Regions from separate parts of the Streptosporangium oxazolinicum genome, predicted to be linked through region 4. Evidence: riboswitches for the same ligand, from Rfam matches in the RefSeq annotation. Region 4 holds a riboswitch; each other region holds the start of a gene.
What was found. A riboswitch is a leader RNA that binds a small molecule or an ion and turns the genes downstream of it on or off. The one in region 4 is predicted to bind cobalamin.

Region 1 (7,093 bases), on a different contig from region 4:
GAGCGTATCGGTGCCCGGCCCGCTCCCGGACGGCGGGGCCACCGGCGGCCCGCTTCCGGAAGAGTCGCTTCCGGACGGAGGGACCGTGGATGGCAGGGCCACGGATGGTGGTGGCAGGGACGGCGGCGGGGTCAGGCCGATGGCGGTGGCCGCGTCGGCCTGGACGTCGGCCAGGGACTTGGCGCAGCCGGGGCGGCCGGTGCAGGCCGTCACGCCGACCCACAGGGAGGCGGGGTCGACGACCAGCCCGGCGGCCTCCAGCCGGGCCGCCGTGCCCGCGACCTCGGCGCGCTCCAGGCCGGGCAGGACCACGCCCCGCCACGGCGTGAGCCGGATCTCCCCGCCGGAGGCGACGTCCGCGAGCAGCCGGGCCGACGCGGAGGTCAACCGCCCCAGCGGGACCGCCACCCCGAGCGCGACCCGCGCGTCTCCTCCCTCGCCTCCCTCGACACCGACTTCGACTCCGGGTTCGGTCATGCCCGCGCTCCCGATGACCCCGACAGGGCCGAGCGTCACGACCCGGAGGCTCACCGGTTCGAAGGGGGCCGTGCCGGGGATCCCCAGGGCGGTTCGCACGCGGGCGGCGATCAGGGAGGGGCCGTCGGGGAGTTCGGCGATCCGCCAGGCGGTGACGTCCCGGGTGGTCAGCTCGTCGAGGAACGCCCCGGCGGCGGCGAGCAGGGCGGTCACGGCTCCGTCCAGCGGGACGCGCAGACCGGTGTCGGTTCCGGCGAGGATCAGCGCGACCTCGTCCGGCCCCGTCGGCAGGATCCCGGCGTCCGCCCCCAGACCGGCCACGTCCCCCCGGCCGTCGTCGAGGGCGAACATGAACCGCCCCGGCAGGGCGGCGAGGGCGGGCCGGGCGCACAGCCGCCGGTCCAGCTCGCCGATGAGCGGGGTGACGTCGACGATCGGGCCGCCGCCCGGACGGCCCGGATGACCCCGGTGCTCCGCACCGCCCGGACCGTACGCATCGGTCGGCCCGGCACGCCCCACGAGCCCGGTCAGCTCCGCGAGCCCGGTCAGCCCGGTCAGCGGGGAGGCGAGGATGTTGCGGATCCGCTCGTGCGTCGCCGAGGGCAGCAGGCCCGCCCCCGCCATCCGGGCGGCGAACCCGCCGCCCGCACCGCCGTCCGGATTCTCCGGGCCGAGGCCGCGCACCTGGACGTTCGCGCGGGAGGTCAGCTCGATGACACCGCCGCCGTACGCGGAGGCGGCGTCGGCGAGCTCGCGCAGCTGGGAGGGGGTGAGGCGGCCTCCGGGCACGCGGACGCGGGCCAGGCCGCCGTCCGCGGCGGCGTGGACCTGGAGAGCCCCGGGACACGCGTCGAGTCGTGATCGTCCGGAAAAGTCGGCAATGGACACTCAGAGGATGTTAACGCCAGTTTCTTGCATCGAACCGGACTGCCGTAGTGTCATCGGTGGCGACGGCAAAGGGAGGAAGCCGGTGTGATTCCGGCGCGGTCCCGCCACTGTAACCGGGGAGCGAACCCCACCCGGGCCACTGTCCGACGACGGACGGGAAGGCCGGGGTGAGCACCGATCCGGGAGCCAGGAGACTCCAGCCGTCGCGGCCGACGACGACCCGGGGCGAGGACCCCGAGGGAGGAAGCTCCGTGCGCTTTTCGCCGTTCCCCCGCCGTACCGCGACATCGCGGTTCCCCCGTCACATCGTGGCATCGCCGTTTCCCCGCCACGCCGTGGCACCCCTGGGCCGTACCGCCCTGCCTCTCCTGGAGTGTGGCGCGTGATCCTCCTGCTCTCGACCTCCGACACCGACCTGCTGAGCGCCCGCGCGAGCGGCTCCGGCTACCGCCTCGGCAACCCCGCCAGGCTCGCCGCCACCGACCTCCCGCCGCTGCTGGAGGACGTCGACCTGGTCGTGGTCCGCCTGCTCGGCGGGCGCCGCGCCTGGGAGGAGGGCCTGGACGCCCTGCTCGCCGGACCCAGGCCCGTCGTCGTCCTCGGCGGCGAGCAGGCGCCGGACGCCGAGCTGATGGAGCTGTCCACCGTGCCCGGCGGGGTCTGCGCCGAGGCGCACGCCTACCTCGCCCACGGCGGCCCGGCCAACCTGACCGAGCTGCACCACTTCCTGTCCGACACGCTGCTGCTCACCGGCCACGGGTTCGCCGCGCCCGAGCCCACCCCCACCTGGGGGACGCTGGAGCGCGAGGCCCGCGACCAGGACGGCCCCGTCGTCGGGGTGCTCTACTACCGGGCCCACCACGTGGCGGGGAACACCGCCTTCGTCGAGGCGCTCTGCTCGGCGATCGAGGACGCGGGGGCGCGGGCGCTGCCGGTGTACTGCGCCTCCCTGCGCACCGCCGAGTCCGGCCTGCTGGAGGTCCTGCGTACGGTGGACGCGCTGGTGGTGACCGTGCTCGCCGCGGGCGGCACCCGCCCGGCGACCGCGTCGGCGGGCGGGGACGACGAGGCGTGGGACGTCGGCGCGCTCGCCGAGCTGGACGTGCCGATCCTGCAGGGCCTGTGCCTGACGAGCAGCCGGGCCTCCTGGGAGGAGAACGACGACGGCCTGTCCCCGCTGGACGCCGCCACCCAGGTGGCGATCCCCGAGTTCGACGGGCGGATCATCACGGTGCCGTTCTCCTTCAAGGAGATCGACGAGGACGGGCTCACCGTCTACGTGGCCGACCCCGAGCGGGCCTCGCGGGTGGCGGGTATCGCGGTGCGCCACGCCGCGCTGCGGCACATCCCGCCCGCAGAGCGGCGGCTGGTGCTGATGCTGTCGGCCTACCCCACCAAGCACGCCCGCATCGGCAACGCCGTCGGCCTGGACACCCCGGCCAGCCTGGTGCGACTGCTGGCCGCGCTCCGCGAGCGCGGGTACGACATCGGCGCCGAGGACGAGCTGCCCGGGGTGACCGCGCAGGACGGCGACGCGCTCATCCACGCGCTGATCGCCGCGGGCGGGCAGGACCAGGACTGGCTCACCGAGGAGCAACTCGCCGGGAATCCGGTGCGCATCGCGGCGAGCCGGTACGCCGAGTGGTACGCCACCCTTCCTGCGGACCTGCGCGCCCGGATGGAGGAGCACTGGGGCCCGGCGCCCGGCGAGCTGTTCGTGGACAGGTCGCGCGACCCGGAGGGCGAGATCGTGCTGGCCGCGCTGCGCTCCGGCAACGTGACGGTGATGGTGCAGCCGCCGCGCGGCTTCGGCGAGAACCCCATCGCGATCTACCACGACCCCGACCTGCCGCCCAGTCACCACTACCTGGCCGCCTACCGCTGGCTGGCCGACGGCTTCGGCGCGCACGCCGTGGTCCACGTGGGCAAGCACGGCAACCTGGAATGGCTGCCCGGCAAGTCCGCGGGCCTGTCGGCCTCCTGCGGCCCGGACGCCGCGCTCGGCGACCTGCCGCTCATCTACCCGTTCCTCGTCAACGACCCCGGCGAGGGCACCCAGGCCAAGCGCCGCGCCCACGCCACCCTGGTCGACCACCTCGTCCCGCCGATGGCCCGCGCCGACAGCTACGGGGACATGGCCAGGCTGGAGCAGCTCCTCGACGAGCACGCCTCCATCGCGGCGATGGACCCGGCCAAGCTGCCCGCGATCCGCGCCCAGATCTGGACGCTCATCCAGGCCGCCAGGCTCGACCACGACCTCGGCGTCGCCGACCGCCCGCACGACGCCGAGTTCGACGACTTCCTGCTGCACATCGACGGCTGGCTGTGCGAGGTCAAGGACGTCCAGATCCGCGACGGCCTGCACGTGCTGGGGGTCGCTCCCGAGGGGCAGCCGCGCGTCGACCTGGTGCTGGCCATGCTCCGCGCCCGGCAGATGTGGGCGGGCGGCGAGGCGCTCGTCGGCCTGCGCGAGGCCCTGGGCCTGGCCGAGGACGGCAGCGCGGGACGGATCGGCGTCGACGAGGCCGAGACCCTGGCGCGCGCCCTGGTCGAGGCGATGGAGCACCGCGACTGGGACCCGTCGGCGGCGGGGGAGGTGGCCGCCGAGGTCCTGGGCCGGGCGACCGCCGGGGCTGCGGGCGCTGGCACGACCGGTGCGACCGGTTCGGGTAACGGGCCCGGTTCAACCGGTACGACTGGTCAGGGCGGCGGTCCCGGCACGGGTGGCCCGGCGGGATCGGCCGACGCGTCCGGCGTTCCCGGCGCGGACGCCGGGACGGTGGAGCGCATCCTGCGGTTCGCCGCCGTCGAGGTCGTGCCCCGGCTGGCGCGTACCACCGACGAGATCGGCGCGATCCTGCACGCCCTCGACGGCGGCTACGTCCCGGCCGGGCCGAGCGGGTCGCCGCTGCGCGGGCTGATCAACGTGCTGCCCACCGGCCGCAACTTCTACTCGGTCGACCCCAAGGCCGTGCCGAGCAGGCTGGCGTGGGAGACCGGCCAGGCGATGGCCGAGTCCCTGCTGGAGCGCTACCGCGCCGACACCGGCGACTGGCCGCGCTCGGTCGGGCTGTCGGTCTGGGGGACCAGCGCCATGCGCACCGCCGGGGACGACGTCGCCGAGGTGCTGGCGCTGCTCGGCGTGCGGCCGGTCTGGGACGAGGCCTCGCGCCGCGTCACCGGCCTGGAGCCCATCCCCGCCGCCGAGCTGGGTCGCCCGCGCGTGGACGTCACCGTCAGGATCAGCGGCTTCTTCCGTGACGCCTTCCCGCACGTGGTGGCGATGCTGGACGACGCCGTACGGCTCGCGGCCGGGCTGGAGGAGCCCGAGGAGCTCAACTACGTGCGGGCGCACGTGCTCGCCGACCAGGCGACCCACGGCGACGAGCGCAGGGCCACCATGCGGATCTTCGGCTCGCGGCCGGGCGCCTACGGGGCCGGGCTGCTGCCGCTGATCGACAGCCGCAACTGGCGAGACGACGCCGACCTGGCCGAGGTTTACGCGGTCTGGGGCGGCTTCGCCTACGGCCGGGGCGTCGACGGCGTCCCCGCCAGGCAGGACATGGAGACGGCCTACCGCAGGATCGCCGTGGCGGCCAAGAACGTCGACACCCGCGAGCACGACATCGCCGACTCCGACGACTACTTCCAGTACCACGGCGGCATGATCGCCACCGTCCGGGCGCTCACCGGCAAGGCACCGGCCGCCTACATCGGCGACAGCACCAGGCCGGACGCGGTCCGCACCCGGACGCTTTCCGAGGAGACATCCAGGATCTTCCGTGCCCGGGTGGTCAACCCCCGCTGGCTGGCCGCGATGCGCAGGCACGGCTACAAGGGCGCCTTCGAGCTGGCCGCCACCGTCGACTACCTGTTTGGCTACGACGCCACCACCGGCGTCGTCGCCGACTGGATGTACGACAAACTGGCCGCGACCTACGTGCTGGACCCGGAGAACCAGGCGTTCATGGCCCGGTCCAACCCGTGGGCACTGCACGGCATCGCCGAGCGGCTGCTGGAGGCGGCCAACCGGGGCATGTGGGAGCACCCCGACCCCGCCATCCTGCGCGACCTCCAGGAGGTCTACCTCAAGTCCGAGGGAGACCTGGAGGACGGCGCCTGACCCGAGGCCCCACCCGCTCCGGCGGCCGGCCCACTACGAAGAAGGCGATCGCTGCGTCTTCTTGGCCGCCTTCAGGCGTCTGCTCATGAGGAAGACGAAGAGAAGGGCGAACGTCGGACTCATGAAGAGCGTGTAGATGACGGCGCCCCGCCAGTCGAAGGCGACGTCCCCCGATTCGGAACCGAGGGGGCCGAGCCATACGGAGAGGAATCCTGCCAGGACACCCGCGACAACACCTGCCGCGAGACCGAGAAGACCCGCTCGCCACAAAGCACGTCGGGGATCCTTGATGTCGATGATGCCGAGAAGGCCGTATCGCCATAAACGAGATCGGCGATCTGTCATGTCAATCCCCTTCGCCCCCGAAGTAATCGGGCCCCGTTGTGGTCGTGCTGCTGGGGTCTTCTCTATCCGGCTGGGATGATCGAAAACGTTCTGGGTGGATATCCGCTGATTGAGCCCGCCGTATTGAGCCGACGGCACCAGGCGCCGGTCCTGTCGAGGTCCACCCACGGGTAGAGGTGGCCGTCCGGGTCCGCCGGCCGCCAGGCGTGGAACGTCCTCGGGCAGGGGGCGCGGGGGCTCCTCAGCCCAGGGCGTGGTCGAGGTTGAACGCCGCGCTGATCAGTGCGAGGTGGGTGAAGGCCTGCGGGAAGTTACCGAGCTGCTCGCCGGTCTGCCCGATCTCCTCGGCGTACAGGCCGAGGTGGTTGGCGTACGTGAGCATCTTCTCGAACGCCAGCCGTGCCTCGTCCAGGCGCCCGGCGCGGGTGAGCCCCTCGACGTACCAGAACGAGCAGATCGAGAACGTGCCGTCCTCCCCGCGCAGCCCGTCCGGGCTGACCGCGGGGTCGTAGCGGTAGACCAGCGAGTCGGACACCAGGTTCGCGCCGAGCGCGTCGAGGGTGGAGAGCCACTTCGGGTCGGTGGGGGAGACGAACTTCGCCATCGGCATCATCAGCACCGAGGAGTCGAGGACGTCGTCGTCGAAGTGCTGGACGAACGCCCGCAGCTCCTCCGACCAGCCGTGCCGCATGATCTGCCGGTAGATCGCGTCGCGGGCCAGCTGCCAGCGCGGGGTGTCGGCGGGCAGCCCGCGGTGGGCGGCCATCCGCATGGCCCGTTCGATCGCCACCCAGCACATCAGCCGCGAGTAGACGAAGTCCTTGCGCCCGCCGCGCGTCTCCCACACGCCCTCGTCGGGCTGGTCCCAGTTGTCGCAGACCCAGTCGACCAGGAGGTGGACGTCGTCCCAGAGGGCGCTGGAGATCGGCTGGTGCCACTTGTCGTAGAGGTAGACGGAGTCGAGGAGGGCGCCGTAGATGTCCAGCTGGAGCTGGTCCACGGCGGCGTTCCCGACGCGTACCGGGGCCGAGCCCTGGTAGCCCTCGAGGTGGGACAGCTCGATCTCGGGCAGCTCGGTGCGCCCGTCGATGCCGTACATGATCTGCAGGGGACCGGAGGCGCCGCCGCCGTCGCGGCTGACGTGTTTGGACAGGAAGCCCATGAACGCCTCGGCCTCCTCGCCGAAGCCCAGCCGCAGCAGCGCGTACACGCAGAACGCCGAGTCGCGGATCCAGACGTAGCGGTAGTCCCAGTTGCGCT
Region 2 (7,093 bases), on a different contig from region 4:
ATCGACGACGGCTTCGGCGCGGGGCGTCCCGCGACCGGGTTCGCCTGGCTGGCCCTGCTCGGCGGCGCGTGGCTGCTCGCCGCGGTCGGCGCGCGGCAGGTGATATTGGCCGTCGCCTCGATCGTGGAGCCGTTCCGCGAGGAGCTGCTCGCGCACGTCGTCGACGACGCGCTGCGCCACTCGGCCGTGTCCGGGCGGGGACCGGGGGCGGCGGCGGTGGCCCGCTCCAACCTCCAGGTCGAGCTGGCCCGCGACGCCTTCGCCTCGGTCATCACGGTGGTCAGGTCGTTCGCGTTCACCGTGGTGAGCGTCGTCATCGGGCTGGCGACCCTCGTGCCCGAGGTGCTCGCGCTGGTGCTGCCCCCCTTCGTCGCGGGTCTCGTCATCTTCCTGCTGTCGCTGCGCGCCCTGGCCAGGCGGCAGCGGGACTTCATCCTGGCCGACGAGCGGACCGCCGAGGCGCTGGCCGTCATGGTGGGCGGGCTGCGCGACATCGCCGCCTGCCGGGCCGAGGAGCGGGTGGCGGGCGACGTCGGCCTGCGGGTGGCGGAGCAGGCCCGCGCGGCCCGGTCGCTCGCGCGGGTGACCGCGCTGCGCACGCTGTCGCTCGCGGTGGGCGGCTGGCTACCGGTCCTGCTGGTACTGGCCGGAACCCCCTGGCTGGTGGGTGAGGGCGCGGGCGCCGGGGTGATCCTGGGCGCCCTGGCCTACGTCACGCAGTCACTGGCGCCCGCGCTCGGCAACCTCGTGGAGGGGCTGGGCATCAACGGGGTCCGGCTGCGGGTGGCGCTGGGCCGGCTCCTGCGCGACGGCGACCCGCCGGTGCGGGCGCGCGGGCGTCTCACGGCGCGGGACGGGAGCGAGGGGGCCGAGCTGCGCGGCGTGACGTTCGCGTACGGCCCGCACGCGGAACCGGTGATCGACGGCCTGGACCTGGTGGTCCCCGAGGGGGACCACATCGCCGTCGTGGGCCCCAGCGGCATCGGCAAGTCCACGCTCGCCGCGCTCCTGACCGGTCTGCTCCCGCCGGGGGCGGGCCGGGTCCTGGTGGGCGGGGTGCCCGCCGACCGCCTCGCCCCCGCCGACCGGGTGCTGATCCCGCAGGAGGCGTACGTCTTCCGTGGCTCCCTGCTGGAGAACCTGACCTATCTGGCCGACGCCCCCCGGGAGGCGGTGGACGACGCCGTGGCCGAGGTCGGCCTGACGAACCTGGTGGCGCGGCTGGGCGGCTACGCCACCGAGATCCACTCGGGGCTGCTGTCACCCGCCGAACGGCAGCTGGTCGCCCTGGCCCGCGCCTACCTCGCCCCGGCCCGGCTGGTGATCCTCGACGAGGCGACGTGCCACCTGGACCCGGCGGCCGAGGCCCGTGCGGAAGAGGCGTTCGCCCGCCGGGACGGCACGCTCCTCGTCATCGCCCACCGGCTGACCTCCGCCCTGCGGGCCCGGCGGATCCTCGTCATGGACGGCACCAGCGTCCGGCTGGGCACGCACGAGGAGATGCTCGCCACCTCCCCGCTGTACGCGGACCTGGCCGGGCAGTGGGACCCGTCGAGCGTCCGGGAGCCGGTGCCGTGACGCCCGCACCGCGTTTCCCGTCCAGAGCCCAAGGTCTCCACACCGGAGGAATCCGATGATCTACCCTCCCGCCGAACGGCACCCCGTCGTCGACCACCTCCACGGTCACGCGGTTCCCGACCCGTACCGGTGGCTGGAGGATCCGGACAGCCCGGAGACGCGGAGCTGGACGGACGCCCAGGGGGAGCTGTGGCGCGAACACGCGGGCGCGCTGCCGGGCCGCCACCGGTGGCACTCGCGGGTGGCCGCGCTGACCGGGGCCGGAACGGTCGGCACGCCGATGTGGCGCGGCGGGAGCCGGTTCTTCCTGCGCCGTACGGCCCGGCAGGAGCACGCCGTCCTCTACCGCACCGGTCCCGACGGGGTGGAGGAGACGCTGATCGACCCGATGGAGCTCGACCCGAGCGGGCTGACCACGCTCGACCACTGGCAGCCCGACCTGGACGGCGGGCTGGTGGCGTACCAGCTGTCCAGGAGCGGGGACGAGCGGTCGGAACTGCGGGTCATGGACGTCGTCACCCGCCGGGTGGTGGACGGCCCGATCGACCGCTGCCGGTACGCGCCCGTGGCGTGGCTGCCCGACGGGAAGGCGTTCTTCTACGTCCGCTCCCGCCAGGTCCGCCTGCACCGGCTCGGCACCCCCGCCGAGGACGACGCCGTGATCATGGGTGAGGAGCGCTCGTACGGCCTGGGGATCAGTTACAACGGGCGCTGGCTCACGGTCTCGGCGATGGCGGGCGACGGCAACGACCTCTGGCTGGCCGACCTGTCGTCCTCCTCCCCCGAGCGCCCCGACCTGCGGGTGGTCCAGCGGGCGGCGGGCGCGATGACGGTGCCCGCGGTCGGCCGCGACGGGCGCCTGTACCTGCTCACCACCCTGGACGCGCCACGGGGACGGCTGTGCGTGGCCGACCCGGCGCGGCCGGGCCCCGAGCACTGGATCGACCTGGTCGGCGAGGACCCCGAGGCGGTGATCGGGGAGTTCGCGATCGCCGGGCAGGCGCTGCTCGTGAGCCGGACCCGGCACGCGGTCAGCGAGATCGGCGTCCACGACCTGACGACCGGGAGGCGGCGCGGCCCGGTGCCGCTGCCCGGCCTCGGTTCGGCGGGAGGGATGACCACCCGCCCCGAGGGCGGCCACGAGGTCTGGTTCACCTACACCGACAGCGTCACGCCCGCGGGGGTGTACCGCTACGACACGCGCACCGGTCGGACGTCGCTGTGGAGCGCCGCGCCCGGCGCCGTGGAGGTCCCCGAGCTTGAGGTCCGCCAGGTGGTCTGCGCCTCCGCGGACGGCACCCCGGTGCGGATGGTCGTGCTGGCCCGCCCCGGTTCGGGCCCCAGGCCCACGATCCTGTACGGCTACGGCGGGTTCGGGCTCTCGCTCACGCCGTCGTACTCCAGCTACGTCCTGCCCTGGGTCGAGGCGGGCGGGGTCTTCGCCCTGGCCCAGTTGCGCGGCGGCGGCGAGGAGGGCGCGGACTGGCATCGCGACGGCATGCTGGAGCGCAAGCAGAACGTCTTCGACGACTTCGCGGCGGCGGCCGAGAAGCTCGTCGCGGACGGCTGGACCACCCCCGAGCGGCTGGGCGCGTGCGGCGAGTCGAACGGCGGGCTGCTGGTCGGCGCCGCGCTGACGCAGCGCCCCGACCTGTTCGCCGCCGTCGTCTGCTCGGCGCCGCTGCTCGACATGGTCAGGTACGAGCGGTCGGGGCTCGGCCCGGCGTGGCGTTCCGAGTACGGTTCGGCCGAGGACCCCGAGCAGCTGGGCTGGCTGCTGGGCTACTCCCCCTACCACCGGGTCACCGACGGCGTCGACTACCCGGCGACGCTGCTGACCACGTTCGGCGGTGACTCCCGCGTCGACCCCATGCACGCGCGCAAGATGTGCGCGGCGCTGCAGGCGGCGACGTCGGGCTCGCGGCCGATCCTGCTGCGCCACGAGGGCGGCGTCGGCCACGGCTCCCGCTCGGCGGGCCGCGCCGTCGGCCTCGCCGCCGACATGCTCGCCTTCCTCGCCGCCCACACCGGCCTGGACACCAGCCTGGACACCGGCACCCGAACGGCCCGGTGACACGATCCCGGCGGGAATCGGCTACCGTGTCGAGCGGCGAACTGTTGTGAGGTGCTCCGCTCCGGCGGGGAGAATCGGGAAGCCGGTGTGATTCCGGCACGGGCCCGCCGCGGTGACCGGGAAGTCCCCACCCACGCGCGTACGCGCGGCCACTGGTCCGGCACGGACTGGGAAGGCGGGTGGCCAGGCGTCGATCCGGAAGTCCGAAGACCGGCCTCGCGCTCACAGCCCCGGCACGGGGCATGTACACAGCGGGAGCCTGCCCATGGACAACCGGCTTTACGACGTCATCCACCGCCGCCGCGACGTGCGCGCGCAGTTCACCGGCGCGCCCATCCCCGACGAGGTCCTGCACCGCGTCCTGTCGGCGGCCCACGCCGCGCCCAGCGTCGGCCTCTCCCAGCCCTGGGACTTCGTCGTGGTACGCGACGCCGCCATCCGGGAGACCTTCCACGAACACGTTCACCGCGAGCGGGAGGTCTTCGCCGCGACCCTCGACGCCTCCGCCGCGCGGCGATTCGCCCGAATCAAGATCGACGGTGTGCTGGAGTCGACGCTGTCGATCGTGGTCACCTACGACCGGGACCGGGGCGGCCCCGCCGTCCTCGGCCGCCACGCCATCGCCGACGCGGGCCTGTACTCGGTGTGCCTGGCCATCCAGAACCTCTGGCTGGCCGCGACCGCCGAGGACCTCGGCGTCGGCTGGGTGTCGTTCTACCGCGAGCCCTTCCTCGCCGGCCTCCTCGGCATCCCGGCCGGGATCCGCCCTGTCGCCTGGTTGTGCCTCGGCCCGGTCACCCACCTGGAGACCACGCCCGACCTCGAACGGCACGGCTGGCGTCACCGGCGCCCGCTGGGCGACGTCGTCCACCACGACCGCTGGTGACCGGCGCCCCGGCGAGGTCGGGACGGTCGTCCGGAGCCGGTCTCCGGCGAACGCCGTGACGTCTTCGCGCCCGCACGGCGGACCGTCACCCCCCGCTCTCGGCCCCGCCGCCCAATCCGACCTTCAGGTGAGCGCGGCCCGTTTCCGCTTCCGGCGGCGAGGCCCAAAGGTGGCCCGCCGTCCATCGGCATCGAAACGACGGCGATGTGTCAGTGACACTTGAATGCCGGATCCTCCCGGGAAATGCTCGCGGTGACGGACCTCACGAGGAGATGATCGTGAAGAGCGATTCCATTCGCCGATGTCTTCCAGCGACGCTCGGGGTGATCGCGCTGGGCGCGAGCATGGTCCTCCCGGCCACCGCCCACGGCGCGGCGCGGACCGCACCGGGGGCGGCGGTCGCCGGGGTGAGCCGGATTCCCTTCGGCGTCGCGTCCGACACGTACGACGGGTACGCCCAGCTCGCGGCCCACGAGAGCGAGGGAAGCGACTATCGGCGTGTCCAGCGGTTCCCCGCCAGGGCCAGGGTGGCGCATATCGCGATCCACGGAGGGGGCATCGAGGCACCCACGACCCAGCTCGCGAGCCACTCCGCGAGCTCCCGAGGCTTCGCCTACTACTCGTTCGAGGGCATCAAGAAATCCGGCAACGGTGACCTGCACATCACCTCCGGCCGGTTCGACGAACCCAGGGCGCTCAAGTTGGTGGCGCGGGTCGACTACACCGTCTCCTGGCACGGCGCGTCCGGCGCCAGGCCGACGACCTACGTCGGCGGTCGCGACGTGGCGCTGATCCGCAGGGTCACCGCGGAGCTGCGCGCCGCGGGGTTCACGGTCGCGAAGTTCGTACCGGCCGAGATCGCGGGAAGGAGCCCGAGCAACATCGCCAACAAGAACCGCAGGGGCAAGGGGGTGCAGCTTGAGATCAGCAGCGGCCAGCGAGAGCGGTTCTTCGCGGGCGGGAGGCTGAACCGTTCCTGGATCGAGAACCCGGCCAACCGCACCGGCGCGTTCTACCGATACACCGCCGCGGTCAATCGCGCCCTGGCCGGACTCTGACGCGGACGGGGCGGGCGGTCAGTTGAGCGAGCGGTAGCGGTTCAGGCCCAGGCTGGTCAGGTCGTCGGACCACAGCCAGCCCGCCTCCCTGGCGATCCTGACCGCCTCGACGCGCGTACGGGCGTCGACCTTGGTGAGGATCCGCGCCAGGTAGTTGCGTACCGTGCCGCCGGACAGGCAGAGACGGTCGGCGATCTCGCCGACCGGCGCCCCCTCGGCCGCGGCCTGCAGGACCTCCAGCTCGCGTGCGGTGAGCGGGTTCCTCTTCGCGTTGAGGGCGGCGACGGCCAGCTCGGGGTCGACGACCCGCTCACCGGCGGCCACCCGGCGTACGCAGCCCGCGAGCTGGCCCGCCGGAGCGTCCTTGACGACGAAGCCGCGCGCCCCGGCGTCCAGCGCCCGGCACAGCGCGGCCGGGGTCGCGAGCCCGGTCAGGATCACCGTCCCGCACTCGGGAAACCGGCGGTGCAACTCCGCCGTCGCGGTGAGGCCGTCGGTGCCGGGCAGGCCGATGTCGATGAGCGCGACGTCCGGCCGGTGGTCCAGGCAGGAGCGGACCACCTCGTCGCCGTGACCGACCTCGGCGACGACCTTGATGTCACTCTCCGTGGAGAGCAGGGCGACCATGGCCCCTCGGACGAGATGCATGTCCTCGGCGATCAGGACGCTGATCATGAATCGTCTCCCCCATGTTGCACCGCGCGCTCTCACCTGGCCCGGGGACACTACCCAAGGAAGTCGGGTGACTACCGCAAGTCCGAGTTAAACACGAAACGCGCGGCATCGGACCGTGATTCGCGCAGGTAGGAGACTTCGGCGCGCGGCAAATAGGGGCCGGCGGTCAGTGGACGCGCTCTCAAAAAGCGCGCGCTACCCACACGAAGCGGCCAAATCGGCCGCGAAAATCGGCCACGACGGGCGGCGCGCCCCCTCTCCAGAGGGACCGGACTCGCGTTCGCCGGATGCCGGGGGCGGGCTCCGGGGAGGCGATTCCGGCTGCGGTCCGTCACCGGTGCGCCACCGCGACGGACACGGTCAGACCGGGGCGGCGGCCTCGTGGTGTTCCAGCAGGACGTCGGTGAGCAGGTAGCCTCCGCGTATCAGGTGGACCAGCGGGCGGGCACGCAGTTCCCGGTAGTGGGCGGCGATCCGGATCGCCGCCGCGACCGGGGTGGCCGCACTCGTCCACAGCGGCCTGTCCCGGTCCGCGGAGATCGGGACGATCCACCAGAAACGGCACGCATCGTCCAGGCGGGCGACCAGGCCGTAGTAGACGGAGATGACGATCTTTCCGGACGGCAGGCGGTGGACGTCCGCCGGGATGTTGTGGGATCGGGCCAGCAGGGCCGCCAGTTCACGGGCCCGGAGTTCAGCTGAGGGCGGCCCGAGGTCTTCGGGGGTTCTGTGATCAACGGCCACGCTGGTGAGGGTAAGGATCCGGGGGCGCCCGCCTCAACGATGTTGCGCGATGTTGCGTGTTCACTCCTCGCGAAGCGT
Region 3 (7,093 bases), on a different contig from region 4:
GGGGGTCTGAGCGTCCGGACGACTCGGACGGCCCGGAGGGTTTGGGCACGTCCGGTGTGGCGGGGAGGGTGACCCGCTCGCCGTCGTCGGTCACCCGGGAGGCGCCGGTCCTCATCGTCGCGTAGACCTCGTCGGCGAAGGACAGCGACGCCTCCTTCCCCGCCGCGCCCCTCTCCCAGGTGCCGGGGTAGCGGGCCACGGCGTCGTACCAGCTCGCCGGGTCGTCGAGGGGGCCTCCGCCGGTGCGGCGCCGGTGGTCGGCGAGCAGCGCGGCGCCGCCCATGATGTTGGCGGAGGTGTCCTCGCGCAGCCGGACGGGGGACAGGCCGGTCAGCTCCGAGGCCCGTCGCAGGGTGTCCTCCGGCGGGTCCGCCGCCATGGGCGGGAGGGCGATCACGCGAGGCCGGGTCTCGTCGCCGCGTGGATCCTCCCCGGCGCCGTGGGGCCGTCCGGGTTCGGCCCGGCCGTCGACCAGGTGCATCGGGCCGTATCCGGCGGAGACGCTGGGCAGCCCGTCGTGGCCCTCCCAGCGGGATTCCAGGTAGGAGACCGCGAGCAGCACGCTCTCCGGCACCCCGTACGCCCGTGCCGCCTCGGTGAAGGCGGCCTGCCTGCCGGACCGCGGCCCCGTCACCGTACCGGGTGGTGCCGTGGTCCCGGAGAGGGCCGGGGGCGTCCGGAGCCGCGCCGGGCGATCCCCGGGACGGGCCGCCTCCGCCGGGACGACCGAGGCCAGGACGGCGAGAGCGGCGACGACGGTGATCCCCGGCAGGCGGCGCATAGCGGTTCCTCCCCCTCTGGTAACTACCTAGAGTTATCAGAGATTACCGACTGTCGCGCATTGCGGCGGGGTTGAGATGTTGAAGAGATTCTCTGCCCGAAATCGGGCAGGAAACTTGGTGTGTTCTCTCCTGGATGCGTATGGTCCTGCTCTGTGTCCACGGCGCGGAATCCGCATGAGGATCTGATCACCCACCTGACCCGGACGAGCGCGCTCGGTCCCGGCGAGGCGGCACGGGTCGTCGCGGACGTGCTGGCCTACTTCTCCGAGCCCGTCGACGAGTTCGTCCGGCGGCGCCACACGGAGCTCAAGGCCAGGGGGCTGGTCAACGACGAGATCTTCCCCAGGATCGCCGCCGAACTGGCGGTACGCCGTGTCGCGGCACCCGAACTCTCCCTGCGACAGCTTCGCCGGATCGTCTACGGGTAACAGACGACGGCACCTCGATCATTTATGGATAAGGAGTGGCTACATGTGCGGAATCGTGGCCTATGTAGGGCCCAAGGACGCGGCACCCATCCTGCTGGAGGGCCTGCAGCGTCTTGAGTACCGGGGCTACGACTCGGCCGGTGTGGTCGTCTCCAACAAGGGCCTCAGGATGCGCAAGGTCAAGGGCCGGGTGGCCGACCTGGCGGCGGTCGTGCCCGCGCGGTTCAAGGGCGGCCTGGGCATCGGCCACACCCGCTGGGCCACCCACGGCGCGCCCAGCGACATCAACGCCCACCCGCACCTGTCCGGTGACGAGCGCATCGCCGTCGTGCACAACGGCATCATCGAGAACGCCGACGAGCTGCGCGCCAAGCTGGAGGCCGACGGCGCGATCTTCCTGTCGGAGACCGACACCGAGGTGCTGTCACACCTGATCGCCCGTACGGTCAAGGAGGCCGACTCGCTGGAGGAGGCCGTCAGGACCGCGCTCAAGCGGGTCGTCGGCACCTACGGGATCGCGGTGATCGACTCCGAGCGTCCCGGCGAGGTGGTCGTGGCGCGCAACGGCAGCCCCATCGTGCTGGGCATCGGCGAGAAGGAGATGTTCGCCGCGTCCGACGTCGCCGCGCTGGTCCGCTACACCCGCCAGGTGGTCCACCTGGAGGACGGCGAGATCGCCGTGCTGCGAGCCGACGGGTTCAACACCTTCGCCAGCGACGCGCGGGAGACGGCCAAGGAGACGCTGACCGTCGACTGGGAGGCCGGGCACTACGACACCGGCGGCTACGAGCACTACCTGCTCAAGGAGATCTCCGAGCAGCCCGACACGGTGGCCAGGACGCTGCGCGGGCGACTGGACGACCGCTTCCACATCGCCCACCTGGGCGGTCTCAACATGGACGCGCGGGAGACCCGCTCGTTCCGCCGGGTGAAGATCATCGGCTGTGGTTCCGCGTACTACTCGGGCCAGATCGGCGCGCAGCTCATCGAGGAGCTGGCGCGCATCCCGGCCGACGCGGAACCGGCGAGCGAGTTCCGCTACCGCAGCCCGGTGGTGGAGGCCGACACCCTCTACGTGGCGATCAGCCAGTCGGGGGAGACCTACGACACCCTCGCCGCCGTCCAGGAGCTCAAGCGCAAGGGCGGCAGGGTGCTCGGCATCGTCAACACCGTGGGCAGCGCGATCGCCCGCGAGTGCGACGGCGGCGTCTACCTGCACGCGGGCCCCGAGGTCTCGGTGGCGAGCACCAAGGCGTTCACCTCGACCGCCGTGGCCTTCGCGCTGCTCGCGCTGCACCTGGGCCGGGTGCGTGACCTGTCTCCCGCCGACGGCCGCAGGATCTGCGACGGCCTGCGCAGGCTGCCGGACCAGATCAAGGAGATCCTGGCGCTGGAGCCGCAGATCAGGGAGCTGGCGGGCAAGTACGCCGAGTCGCCGAGCATGATGTTCGTGGGCCGGGTCAGGGGCTATCCGGTGGCCCGCGAGGGCGCGCAGAAGCTCAAGGAGATCTCGTACGTGCACGCCGAGGCGTACCCGGCGAGCGAGCTCAAGCACGGGCCGCTGGCGCTGATCGGCCCGGACATGCCGACGGTGGCGATCGTCCCCGACGACGAGCTGCTGGACAAGAATCTCACCACGCTGGGCGAGATCCGTGCCCGGGGTGGCCGGGTGCTCATGGTGGGCCACCGCACGACGGACCCCAAGCTGGCCGACGACTGCGTCGTGGTGCCCAAGAACGAGACCGAGCTGGACCCGATCCTGCTCTCGATCCCGCTCCAGCTCTTCGCCTACCACGCCGCCGTGGCGCTGGAACGGGACGTCGACAAGCCCAGGAACCTGGCCAAGAGCGTCACGGTGGAGTGAGGCCCCGCAGCTCCTGACCCTCAGCCCCTGCCTCTCGCCCCCGCGCCCCCGGTGCCCCGGCCTCGCTCCGGCCTGCCGGGGGCGCTGTGGGCACCGGGGGGCTCTTCGGGCTCCCGCGCGGTCCGATGACTCATGTCCGAGTGCGGGCGACATTTCCACATACCCCCGCTTCGTCACAGAAAGTGAGTAAGAAGTAACCTTTGGTGTGAGGGTTTCCTGGGGGAAGGGGCGCTTATGCGCCGCAGGGGGTTTTTCGCACTGGCGGCGGGGGTCCTGGTCGCCGCGGGGTGTGACGCGGGCGGCGGTGCCGGTCCGGCGGTGAAGCGCCTGTTCATCCTCGAACCGACCGCCGACGGCCACGGCTGGGACGGGATCGCGGGCAGGCTGGCGACCGTCCTGGTCCAGTCGGGACTGGCGCGTACCGCCATGGCCGTCGAGCGGCGGGGTGCCCTGGGCTCCGCCCCGCGCGACGCGTTCGGCGCCTTCCACGGCCCCTTCGCGCGCGAAGGCAGGCTGCTCGTCACCGCGATGCCGATGGTGGCCGCCGCGGAGATCGCCAACACCACCGCCGTGGTGAACGCCGCCACCCCCATCGCCCGCCTGGTCGGCGACTGGGCGGTCCTGGTCGTCCCCTCCGACTCCCGCCTGCGTACCTTCGAGGACTTCGCCGCGCGGCTGCGCGGGAACCCGGCGGGGCTGACGGTCGGCGGCGGGGCGGAGGGCGGCTCCGACCACGTGCTCTACGGGATGATCGGCAAGTGCCTCGGGGTGGACACCCGGCTGCTGGAGTACGCCGGATACCTCGCCCCCGAGGATGCCGCCGAGGCGCTCCAGGTCGGCCGGGTGGCGGCCCTGCTGGGATCGGCGCGCGCCCTGCGGCCTGAAATCAGGGCGGGCCGTCTGCGGCCCCTGGTGGTCTCCTCCGGCGGCCGGATCGACGGGATCGACGCGCCGACGCTCATGGAGGTCGACGTCCGGCTGGAGTACAGCGACTGGTGCGGCCTGCTGGGCCCCAAGGACATGAGTCCGGGGGACCGGGACGCCGCGATCGACCTGTGTGACAGGATCGACGCCGCGCCGCGCTGGCGTTCCCTGTGCGCTGCCCACGGCTGGAGCCGGGTCTATCTCAGTGGCGACGAGTTTCGCCAGTGGCTCTTCACCGAGACGGCACGCACCCGCGGTGTCCTCCACGAGCTCGGGCTGTTGAAGTCCTCCGACACAACCTGTTGGGGTAGTTGCGTCAGACGCCCCTAGATGTAGGATCCTGCTCGTTGCTGGTTCGCCCCGCGAGGGGCGAGGCAAGAGGGAACCCGGTGAGATTCCGGTGACTGCCCCGCAGCGGTGAACGGGAACGAAAGCCGTCAGTCAAGCACTGGGCGAACCATGCCTGGGAAGCGACGGCCGGTAGGCATGTGCGGTGCGCCCGTGAGTCCGAAGACCTGCCGGTGACGTGACTGTCCAGGGCCTCGTGGGAGGGCCCGCGGAACGAGGCGATCCGGCGTGCCCGGGATCGCTCGCGGACGCGTGCCCCTCCGGCGGAGCCGTACGGGGAAGTTCGAGCGAGCGAGGGGCACTACGTGACACAGGCATTGGCGGAGACCACCACGGGGAGCGCCGGAACCACCGGGAACACCGGGAACACCGGGAACGCGGCGGCGGCCACGATGGGCACCGGGAGCACCGGAAACACCGGGAGCGCGGCGGACGATCGCAGGCTGGCCATCGACGAGGCGGCCGCCCGGGTGATCACCGATCCGGAGAACTCCAGGGTCGCCGCCGCGATGCTGGCCGAGCTGATCGCCGACGAGGCCGCCGAGCACGGCGTCCGCCGCTTCTCCGAGTCCGTCGCCGCGACCCACGAGGCGGGGCTGATCCAGGACGGGCTCGCGGAGTTCGTGGCCGCCCACGCCGGGGTCCTGGACGCGCTCGTCGACCCGGAGGCCGACGCCAGGTTCGAGTACTTCGGGCTGCGTACCGTCTACGACCGCTACCTGCTGCGCCACCCGCGAACCCGCAAGGTCCTGGAGCGCCCGCAGCACTTCTTCCTCCGGGTGGCCTGCGGCCTGTCCGAGACCGTCGAGGAGGCCGCCGAGCTGTACGCGCTGATGGCCACCCTGTCCTACCTGCCCAGCTCGCCCACGCTGTTCAACTCCGGCTCCCGCAGGCCCCAGCTCTCCTCGTGCTTCCTGCTCGACTCGCCCCGCGACGAACTGGAGTCCATCTACGAGCGCTACGGGCAGGTCGCGCGGCTGTCGAAGTACGCGGGGGGCATCGGGATCGCCTGGACCAGGGTCCGCTCGCGGGGCTCGCTGATCCGGGGCACCAACGGCCACTCCAACGGCATCGTGCCCTGGCTGCGCACGCTCGACTCCAGCGTCGCCGCGGTCAACCAGGGAGGCCGCCGCAAGGGCGCGGCCTGCGTCTACCTGGAGCCCTGGCACGCCGACGTCGAGGAGTTCCTGGAACTGCGCGACAACACCGGCGAGGAGGCCCGCCGCACGCACAACCTGAACCTGGCCAACTGGATCCCCGACGAGTTCATGCGCCGGGTCGAGGCCGACGGCGTCTGGTCGCTGTTCGACCCCAAGGAGGTCCCGCACCTCACCGACCTGTACGGCGCCGCGTTCGACGACGCCTACCGGGCCGCCGAGGCCGAGGGCCGCTTCACCCGGCAGATCCCGGCCCGCACCCTGTACGGGCGGATGATGCGCACGCTCGCCCAGACCGGCAACGGCTGGATGACCTTCAAGGACGCGGCGAACCGGACCTCCAACCAGACGGCCAGGCCGGAGAACGTCATCCACCTGTCCAACCTCTGCACCGAGATCCTGGAGGTCACCGGCGACGCGGAGACCGCCGTCTGCAACCTCGGCTCGATCAACCTCGCCGCCCATCTGTCGGCGGAGGCCGGGGACGGGGTCGACTGGGCACGGCTGCGCGCGACCGTCCGCACCGCCGTGCGCTTCCTCGACCGCACCATCGACCTGGGCTTCTACCCGACCCCCGAGGCGGAGGCCGCCAACCGCAGGTGGCGCCCGATCGGGCTCGGCGTGATGGGCCTGGCCGACGTGCTGTTCACGCTGCGGCTGCCGTTCGACTCGCCGCGCGCCCTGGAGCTGTCCACCAGGATCTCCGAGGAGATCGCGCTCGCCGCCTACCGGACCTCCTCCGACCTGGCCGTGGAGCGGGGCCGCCATCCCTCGTACGAGGAGACGAGGGCCGCCGCCGGGGTGCTGCACCCCGACCACTACGGGGCGGCGGGGTCGGCGGAGTGGGCGGAGCTCAGGGAGCGGATCGCCGGGACCGGCCTGCGCAACTCGCTGATGATCGCGATCGCGCCGACGGCCACGATCGCCTCCATCGCGGGCTGCTACGAGTGCATCGAGCCGCAGGTCTCCAACGTCTTCAAGCGCGAGACCCTCTCGGGGGAGTTCCTCCAGGTCAACCGCTATCTCGTCCGCGACCTCCAGGCCCGTGGCCTGTGGACCGCGCAGATCCGCGACGCGATCAAGCGCGCCGACGGCTCCGTGCAGGACATCCCCGAGATCCCCGCCGACCTGAGGACGCTCTACCGGACCGCCTGGGAGCTGCCGCAGAAGGCACTCATCGACCTGGCCGCCGCGCGCACCCCGTACATCGACCAGTCGCAGTCGCTGAACCTCTTCATGGCCACGCCGACCATCGGCAAGCTCTCCTCGATGTACGCCTACGCCTGGAAGTCGGGCCTCAAGACCACCTACTACCTGCGCTCGCGCCCGGCCACCCGGATCGCGCAGGCCACCGTGGCGGCGCCGGTGGAGCGGGCCGTCCTCGACCCCGAGGCCGTCGCCTGCTCCCTGGAGAACCCCGAGTACTGCGACGCCTGCCAGTAGCCGTCCCAGTCCCTCGGAAGCCCCGCCGTGACCACCCAGAAAGGCATTTCCCGATGTTGCTCGACCCCGGCATGGACCTCACCCTGCGGCCGATGCGCTACCCCGAGTTCTACGAACGCTACCGGGCCGCGATCCGCAACACCTGGA
Region 4 (7,093 bases):
TTTCGCCGTCACCGACACCCTGCCGATGTCGGGACGGCTGCCGTCCATCGGGGTGCGCGCCGTATCGTGCTCACCCACGCCACCGCATCCGCCCTCTCGCATCCGCCCAGCTCAATGCCGGTTTTATGACCGAAGGCCGCCCCCGTGGGGAGCCACCTTCGCCCAAGATTCTTTCTGCGATCCTTTGGCCTGTTAAGTGAGTCTGACAAATGACATTCATAGTGTCTATGGGTTGTAGTGGTGTGATGTTGTGTCATAGATCATCTAATGCCAATGTTTGGTCCTCGTCGCCGCGATGTTGTCAGGATTCTTGTCATGCCGGGACGCGTGAGAGCACCCAAGGGTGGACCGGTACGGGCCGGCCCCGCGAACCGCACACCGTCATCGCCCAGGGCCGCCTCGTCCCTCGGTGACACGGACCGGGTAGAGGCCAAGGCGCCCGGTGACCTCGCTTGACCTTGACACGGTGACAAGGTCTTCACTGTCGCCAAGGAGGTGGTCCCGATGACCATGCGGGAACAGGACACGGACACGATTCGAGTTCTCCAGGGGCTGGAGGACAGCCGCTCGTCAGTGCGGCTGCGGGCGGCGATGGCGATCGGCACGACCCCCGACCCACGGTTCGTCGGCAAGCTCGTCGAACGATGCGCGATCGAACCCGAGTTCTATGTACGCGATACGCTGACCTGGGCACTCACCCGCCACCCGGCGTCCGTGACCGTTCCGGCGCTCCTCAGGGAGCTCCGCTCGGAGCGCGCGCAGGCACGAAGCCAGGCGCTGCACACGCTGTCCAAGATCGGGGATCGGCAGGCGTGGCCGGCGATCACACAGGCGCTCCTGTACGACGCCGACGACGAGGTGGCGCGGAGCGCCTGGCGGGCGGCGGTCGTGCTCGTCCCCGAGGGCGAGGAGCCCGAGCTGGCCGCGGTGTTGTCGAGACAGCTCGGACGCGGCGAACGTGAGACGCGGCGGAGCCTCAGCCGGGCGCTGGTCGCGCTCGGTGAGGTGATCGTGCCCATGCTGCGCGCCGCGCTGACGGATCCCGACCCGCGCGTGCGCGTGCACGCGCTCGCCACGGAACGGCTGTTGCGCGACCCGGAGGCCGGATTCGAGTTCACTATCGAGGAGGCCAAGCGTGTCGTGGCCCTCGGCGTCCCCGGCGAGGAGGAGTGATGGGCAGTGTTGATCGGTGAGGTGGCACGACGGTCCGGGGTCAGCGCCCGCATGCTCAGGCACTACGACTCCCTTGGCCTGGTGCGGCCAACGGGTCGTAGCGACGCGGGGTATCGGGAGTACTCCGGCGAGGACATCCGGCGGATCTTCCATATCGAGAGCCTGCGGTCGCTGGGGCTGTCGCTGCGGGATGTCGGGCGCGCGCTCGACGATCCCGGCTTCACGCCCTCGGAGCTTGTCGACGACCTCATCCGCCGGACGCGAGAACGCGTCGCGGCCGAGACGGAGTTGCTCACGCGACTGCGCCGGATCGACGCCGCGGAACCCGCCGGCTGGGAGGACGTCCTCCAGATCGTCGCCCTCCTGCAGGCGCTGGGGTCAAAGAGCGCCGGCAACCGCCAGCGCGCGGCCCTGTCCTCGGCCGAGGAGGTCGCGGTGCCGGTGGAGGCACTGGTCGAGGCGGCGCTGAACGAGACGGATCCGAACGTCGCCGGAGCCCTTCGCTGGGCTTTGGCGCGATCGGGCGATGACGGCTTGGTGCTGCTGGCGGAGGGGCTCGGCTCGCCGGTGGCCGAGGTGCGCGAACGTGCCGTCCAGTCCATCGCCGAGATTCCGGACGGCGAGGCGACCACACTGCTGCGCGAGGCCCTCGCGAATCCCGACGCCGTGGTCCGCAGGTACGCGGCTCTGGCCCTCGGGGCACGCGGAGTGGCCGACGCGATCCCGACGCTCGTCGATGTCGTCGTCGAGGGGACGAACGACGTCGACGCGGCCGACGCCCTGGGCGCGCTGGCGGATCGTCCCGCGCTGGCGGATCAGATCGCCGCCAGGCTCGTCGACCGTCTCACCCACGGCGGCGTCGGATCGCCCGCGCGCCTACGGCTGACACAGGCACTCGCGGACATCCCGGGAACCACGGTGTCACGAGCCCTCGCGGATCTGTCCCATGACGAGGACCGTGCCGTCGCGCTTACCGCGACGTACATTCTCGGGATACGCGATGACGGGCCTTTCCCGGGGCGCCGCGGGCGGCAAAGGTGATCCGGCCTTCGAGACCGGGGCACACCACGACGGCGGAGACAGGCGTCAGGCGCGCGGCTCACATCATCCGCCGCAGGGCGCTCTCCACGGCGTCGACGAGCGCGTCACCCTCGGTGGCGGGGTGGCGGGCAAGGCCGAGTTCGACGTCCGGCAGAGCGGGCAACGCGGCCGCGTCGTGGCGGGCCATGGCCGGTTCGAGGTTGGCGGGCAGGAGCGCCGCGACGCCGAGGCCGGCCCGCAGCGCGGCGAGCACCCCGGCGAGACTGTTGCTTTCGAACGCCACCCGCCAGCGGCGCCCCGTACCCTCCATCGTCTCCAGCACCGACGTCCGCCAGGCGCACGTGTTCGAGAACAGCACCACCGGCAGCGGATCGGCGTCGGTGGCGACCCCCTGCCCGACCGCCCAGACCAGCGGCAGACGCACCGTCCAGCTCGGCGGCCAGGGAAGCCCCGGGACCTCGTCGAGCACGAGCTGGACACGCCCCGCGTCGTAGGCCTCCCGCATCTCCGCGTTGGAAAGGCTGAGCACCTCCAGCGTCGCGCCGGGGTGCAGCCGCGCGAGGTCGGCGAGTGCCTGGGAAAGGCGGGAGGCGGCGAGATCCTCGAGGAGTCCCACCCCGCAGTGCCCGGTGAGCGCACGTCCCGTCTCGGCGAGTGCCTGTGCCGACAGCGCGAGAATGCGCTCGGCGTAGGGCAGCAGTTCCTCACCCGCGCGGGTCGGCGAGACGCCGGACGGCGCCCGGTACAGCAGTGGGCTGCCGACGGCCCTCTCAAGCTTGCGCAACTGCTGGCTGAGCGCGGGCTGGGTACGGCCGAGTGCCGACGCCGCACGGCTGATGCTGCCCGCTCGCACGGCGGTGACGAACGACCGCAGCAGTGCGGTGTCGAGATCACGTGCCATAAGAATTCATTATGGCTGGTCCAATGAACTGACGGCTTCCTATGGCATTCCACAGGATCTAGCGTCAAAACGGTGATCGGATTTCGACAGGTGCTCGCGGTGCCGGGGATGACGCCGCTGCTGGCCATCTCGCTGCTCGCCCGTGCCGCGATCACGGCGGACGCGATGGCGTTGACGATGTACGTCGTCGTCGCCCTCGACATGAGTTACGCGGCGGCCGGGGCCGTGGTGGCGGCGCTCACCGCCGGTGTCGCGCTGGGCGGGCCGCTGCTGGGCCGGATGATCGACCGGCGGGGCCTGCGTACCGTGTTGTCGGCCACTGTCGTGCCGCAGCTCGTGTTCTGGCTGGCCGTGCCCGTGCTGCCGTACGTGATCTTGCTGGGTGTCTCCTTCGCCGCCGGTCTGCTGATGGTGCCGATCCAATCGGTCACCAGGCAGGCGATCGCCGCGATGACGACGGCGGGGCGGCGGCGGGCGGCGTTCGCGCTGGAGTCGGTGGTGGGCGAGCTGTCGTACCTGGTGGGGCCGCCGGTGGTGATCTTGTGCGCGGCGAAGGTGTCTCCCGGCGTGGTGGCATGGGGAGTGGGCACCGCGATCGTCGTCGGCGGGGCGGGGATCGCCCTGCTCAACCCGCCGCTGCGGGCCGAGGACGAGGCGGACGGCGAGGCGGCGGACCGGCCCCGGCGCAGGCAGTGGCTGGGAGCGCGCATGGTCGCTGTCCTGACGATGGGGTTCGGCGTCGCGATGCTGCTCAGCGGCGTCGACCTGGCCATCGTCGCGACCCTTCGAGAAGCCGGTCAGGTCTCGTGGGCGGCCGTGGTCGTCGCCGTGTTCGGGGTGACGTCCATCGTGGGCGGCCTGGTGTACGGAGCGCTGCCCCGGCCGATGCCCACCTGGCTGCTGCTCGGCCTGCTCGGGCTGGTGACGATTCCGGCCGGACTCGCCCGTGACTGGCCCTGGCTGTGTGTGGCCGTCGTCGGTGCCGGTCTGCTCACCGCGCCGACCCTTTCCACGGTCTCCGACGCGGTGAGCCGGTTGGCGCCGGCCGGTGTGCGTGGTGAGGCGACCGGCCTGCAGTCCTCGGCGGCGAGCGCGGGGTTCGCGCTCGGCTCTCCGGTCGTGGGGGCGGCGATCGACGCGTCCGTGCCGGCGGGCGGCTTCGCGGCGGCGGGACTGGCCGGCCTGCTCGCCGCGCTGACGGGATACCTGCTCTCACGCCGGTCGCCCAGGATAGTCGCCGGTGATCATGTTGCTCGCGGGGCGCCGGGCCCTCGCCGCCTGACGACTCCGGGGACGGCGCCCGCCGCGATCGGCCCCGACGTCGAACGCGGGGAGCCGCACCGGATCTGACCGGGGTGTGCGCTTTGTCGTTGATGAGTGGTGTGCGAGCATGGTCGGCGTAGGCGAGCGCGGACTGAGGAAGCCGGTGTGAATCCGGCGCGGTCCCGCCACTGTGATCGGCGAGCGAATCCCGAAGAAGCCACTGCCCGGATGACGGGTGGGAAGGCCGGGACGAGCCTCGACCCGAGAGCCAGGAGACTCACGCGGTCGCCTCCTCGATGAACTGGGGCGGATTTCCCCGGAGAGGAGTGGGCTCTCGTGCCCGTCGAGCCGGTGGCCGCGCCGAGAAGCCCTGTGGTGTTCCCTCTTTCAGATCCGCCCCGTTGTGCAGATTCCGTGAGAGGAACACTCCATGACGGGCAGACGCCCCACCTCCCTCCTGCTCGCCCTCCTGGTATCCGCGGTGCTGGCCGCCTGTGGCGGTGCCCCGGCTGAGAACGTCCCGGCCCCCGCTCCGGCGGCCTCCGCGCCCGCGGGCTTCCCGGTCACCCTCGACAACTGCGGCGTGACGAGCACGTACGAGCGGCCGCCGCGGCGGGCGATATCCATGAACCAGCACGCCACCGAGGTGATGCTGGCGCTCGGCCTGGAGAAGTCGATGATCGGCACCGCCTACCTCGACGACAAGGTGCTGCCCGAGTACAAGGCGGCCTACGACGCCATCAAGGTCGTCTCGAAGGAGTACCCGGCCTACGAGGCGCTCCTGGCCGAGGAACCCGACTTCGTCTACGGCGGCTTCGCCAGCACCTTCGACGAGAAGGAGGGCCGCAGCCGCGACGCCCTGGGGAAAGCCGGCATCAAGACGTACCTGAACGTCGAGGAGTGCGCCGAAGGCGCGGTGTCGGTGGACCTGATGGACACCGAGATCCGCAACGTCGCGAAGATCTTCGGCGTCTCCGACCGGGCCGAACCGCTGATCACCACATTGCGGGCGACCCTCGACGGGGTGAAGTCCAAGCTCGCCGACGCCACCCCGGTCAAGCTGTTCGTCTACGACAGCGGCGACAAGACCGCCTTCACCGCCGGAGGCAAGGGCGTCGGCAACGAGATCATCAAGCTGGCCGGGGCACAGAACGTGTTCGCCGACGTCGACAAGGTGTGGGGCGACGTGTCGTTCGAGCAGGTCGCCGAGCGCGCGCCCGACTGGATCGTCATCTACGACTACGGCGACCAGCCGGTGGCCGACAAGGAGAGGTTCCTGCTGGCCAACCCGGCGCTGAAGGACGTACCGGCCATCAAGGACAAGCGGTTCGCGGTGCTGCCATTGTCGTCGGTGGTGCTCGGCGTGCGGGCGCCGGGGGCCGTCGAGGCGCTGGCCCGGCAGCTGCACGCCGACCGGTTCAAGTGAGCGAACCGGTCGCGGGCGCCGTGCCGTTGGCGCGGCGCCCGGGGATGCCGTACCCGGTCGTGATCGGCCTGCTCGTGCTCCTGGTCGGCGGAGCGGTCACCGCGGCCGTCGCGGCCGGGTCGGTGGCCCTGCCGGCCGGGCAGGTGTGGGGCATCCTGCTCCATCACCTGCATCCCGCCCTGGCCGAACCGAGCTGGACACCCGTGCGGGAGACCATCGTGCTGGACGTACGGCTGCCGAGGGTCGTCCTGGCGGGGGCGATCGGCGCGGGCCTGTCGGTCTGCGGCATGGCCCTGCAAGCGCTGGTACGCAACCCGCTGGCCGACCCGATGCTGCTGGGGGTCTCCTCCGGCGCCAGCGTCGGAGCGGTCACCGTGGTGGTGTTCGGCCTGAGCGTGTTCGGCGCGTTCAGCCTGCCGATCGCGGCCTTCCTCGGCGCGCTGGCCGCGTTGGTGGCGGTCTACTTCCTGGCCCGCTCGGGCGGGCGCATGACGACGGTGCGGCTGGTGCTGGCCGGGGTGGCGACGGCCGAGGTGCTCTCGGCCGTGGCCGGCTTCCTGGTGGTGACCTCCAACGACCCGCACAAGACGCAGGCGGCGGTGCGCTGGATGCTGGGCGGCCTGGCCGGGACCACCTGGACGATGGTGTGGATCCCGGCGGTGGCCGTCCTGGCCGGGACCGTCGCGCTGGTCGGGGTGTCTCGGCCGCTGAACCTGCTGCTGGCCGGGGAGGAGGCCGCCGCCTCGCTCGGGCTGGACGTGCACCGCTTCCGGGCGGCACTGTTCGTGCTGGTCGCCATGATGATCGGCACGATCGTCGCGGTCAGCGGGACCATCGGCTTCGTAGGGCTGATCATGCCACACGTCGTCCGGCTGCTGATCGGCGCCGACCACCGCCGGGCGCTCCCGGCGACGGCGCTGCTGGGCGCGGCCTTCCTCATCGTGGCCGACCTGGCCGCCCGCACCCTGATCGCGCCGGAGGAGATCCCGGTGGGCATCATCACCGCCCTGGTCGGCGGGCCGTTCTTCCTGTGGTTGATGCGGAGGCGTTCCACGTGACACTGACCGTGGAGGAGGTGTCGGTCCGCGTCGGCGGCCGCGACCTGGTTCGCCAGGTCTCGCTGGAGGTCGCCGAGGGGGAGATGCTCGGCCTGGCCGGGCCCAACGGCGCGGGCAAGTCGACGCTGCTGCGTACCCTCTACCGGGCGCGCAGGCCGACCGGCGGCCGGGTGCTGCTCGACGGCGAGGACGTGTGGCGCATGCCGGCGGGGCGGCTGGCCCGCCGGCTGG

Region 1: linked by a shared signal. The riboswitch ahead of cobN (cobaltochelatase subunit CobN) and the one ahead of ABD817_RS36530 (ABC transporter substrate-binding protein) in region 4 are both predicted to bind cobalamin.
Region 2: linked by a shared signal. The riboswitch ahead of bluB (5,6-dimethylbenzimidazole synthase) and the one ahead of ABD817_RS36530 (ABC transporter substrate-binding protein) in region 4 are both predicted to bind cobalamin.
Region 3: linked by a shared signal. The riboswitch ahead of ABD817_RS15535 (ribonucleoside-diphosphate reductase subunit alpha) and the one ahead of ABD817_RS36530 (ABC transporter substrate-binding protein) in region 4 are both predicted to bind cobalamin.

What each region holds. Positions count from the first base shown of each region.
Region 1 covers NZ_BAABAQ010000007.1:304,242-311,334, forward strand. The annotation lists gene ABD817_RS20900 (precorrin-3B synthase) at 1-1,365, opposite strand, end outside; cobalamin riboswitch at 1,412-1,584, shown strand; gene cobN (cobaltochelatase subunit CobN) at 1,748-5,488, shown strand; gene ABD817_RS20910 (hypothetical protein) at 5,522-5,833, opposite strand; gene ABD817_RS20915 (glycoside hydrolase family 15 protein) at 6,075-7,093, opposite strand, start outside.
Region 2 covers NZ_BAABAQ010000017.1:151,601-158,693, forward strand. The annotation lists gene ABD817_RS35055 (ATP-binding cassette domain-containing protein) at 1-1,578, shown strand, start outside; gene ABD817_RS35060 (prolyl oligopeptidase family serine peptidase) at 1,634-3,652, shown strand; cobalamin riboswitch at 3,690-3,885, shown strand; gene bluB (5,6-dimethylbenzimidazole synthase) at 3,918-4,538, shown strand; gene ABD817_RS35070 (poly-gamma-glutamate hydrolase family protein) at 4,817-5,596, shown strand; gene ABD817_RS35075 (response regulator transcription factor) at 5,615-6,271, opposite strand; gene ABD817_RS35080 (hypothetical protein) at 6,632-7,015, opposite strand.
Region 3 covers NZ_BAABAQ010000005.1:3,610-10,702, forward strand. The annotation lists gene ABD817_RS15515 (N-acetylmuramoyl-L-alanine amidase) at 1-781, opposite strand, end outside; gene ABD817_RS15520 (hypothetical protein) at 935-1,210, shown strand; gene glmS (glutamine--fructose-6-phosphate transaminase (isomerizing)) at 1,254-3,074, shown strand; gene ABD817_RS15530 (tripartite tricarboxylate transporter substrate-binding protein) at 3,309-4,328, shown strand; cobalamin riboswitch at 4,333-4,535, shown strand; gene ABD817_RS15535 (ribonucleoside-diphosphate reductase subunit alpha) at 4,652-6,946, shown strand; gene ABD817_RS15540 (ribonucleotide-diphosphate reductase subunit beta) at 7,000-7,093, shown strand, end outside.
Region 4 covers NZ_BAABAQ010000019.1:113,695-120,787, reverse strand. The annotation lists gene ABD817_RS36555 (hypothetical protein) at 1-78, opposite strand, end outside; gene ABD817_RS36550 (HEAT repeat domain-containing protein) at 505-1,173, shown strand; gene ABD817_RS36545 (HEAT repeat domain-containing protein) at 1,180-2,214, shown strand; gene ABD817_RS36540 (LysR family transcriptional regulator) at 2,273-3,115, opposite strand; gene ABD817_RS36535 (MFS transporter) at 3,188-4,465, shown strand; cobalamin riboswitch at 4,479-4,677, shown strand; gene ABD817_RS36530 (ABC transporter substrate-binding protein) at 4,809-5,804, shown strand; gene ABD817_RS36525 (FecCD family ABC transporter permease) at 5,849-6,862, shown strand; gene ABD817_RS36520 (ABC transporter ATP-binding protein) at 6,859-7,093, shown strand, end outside.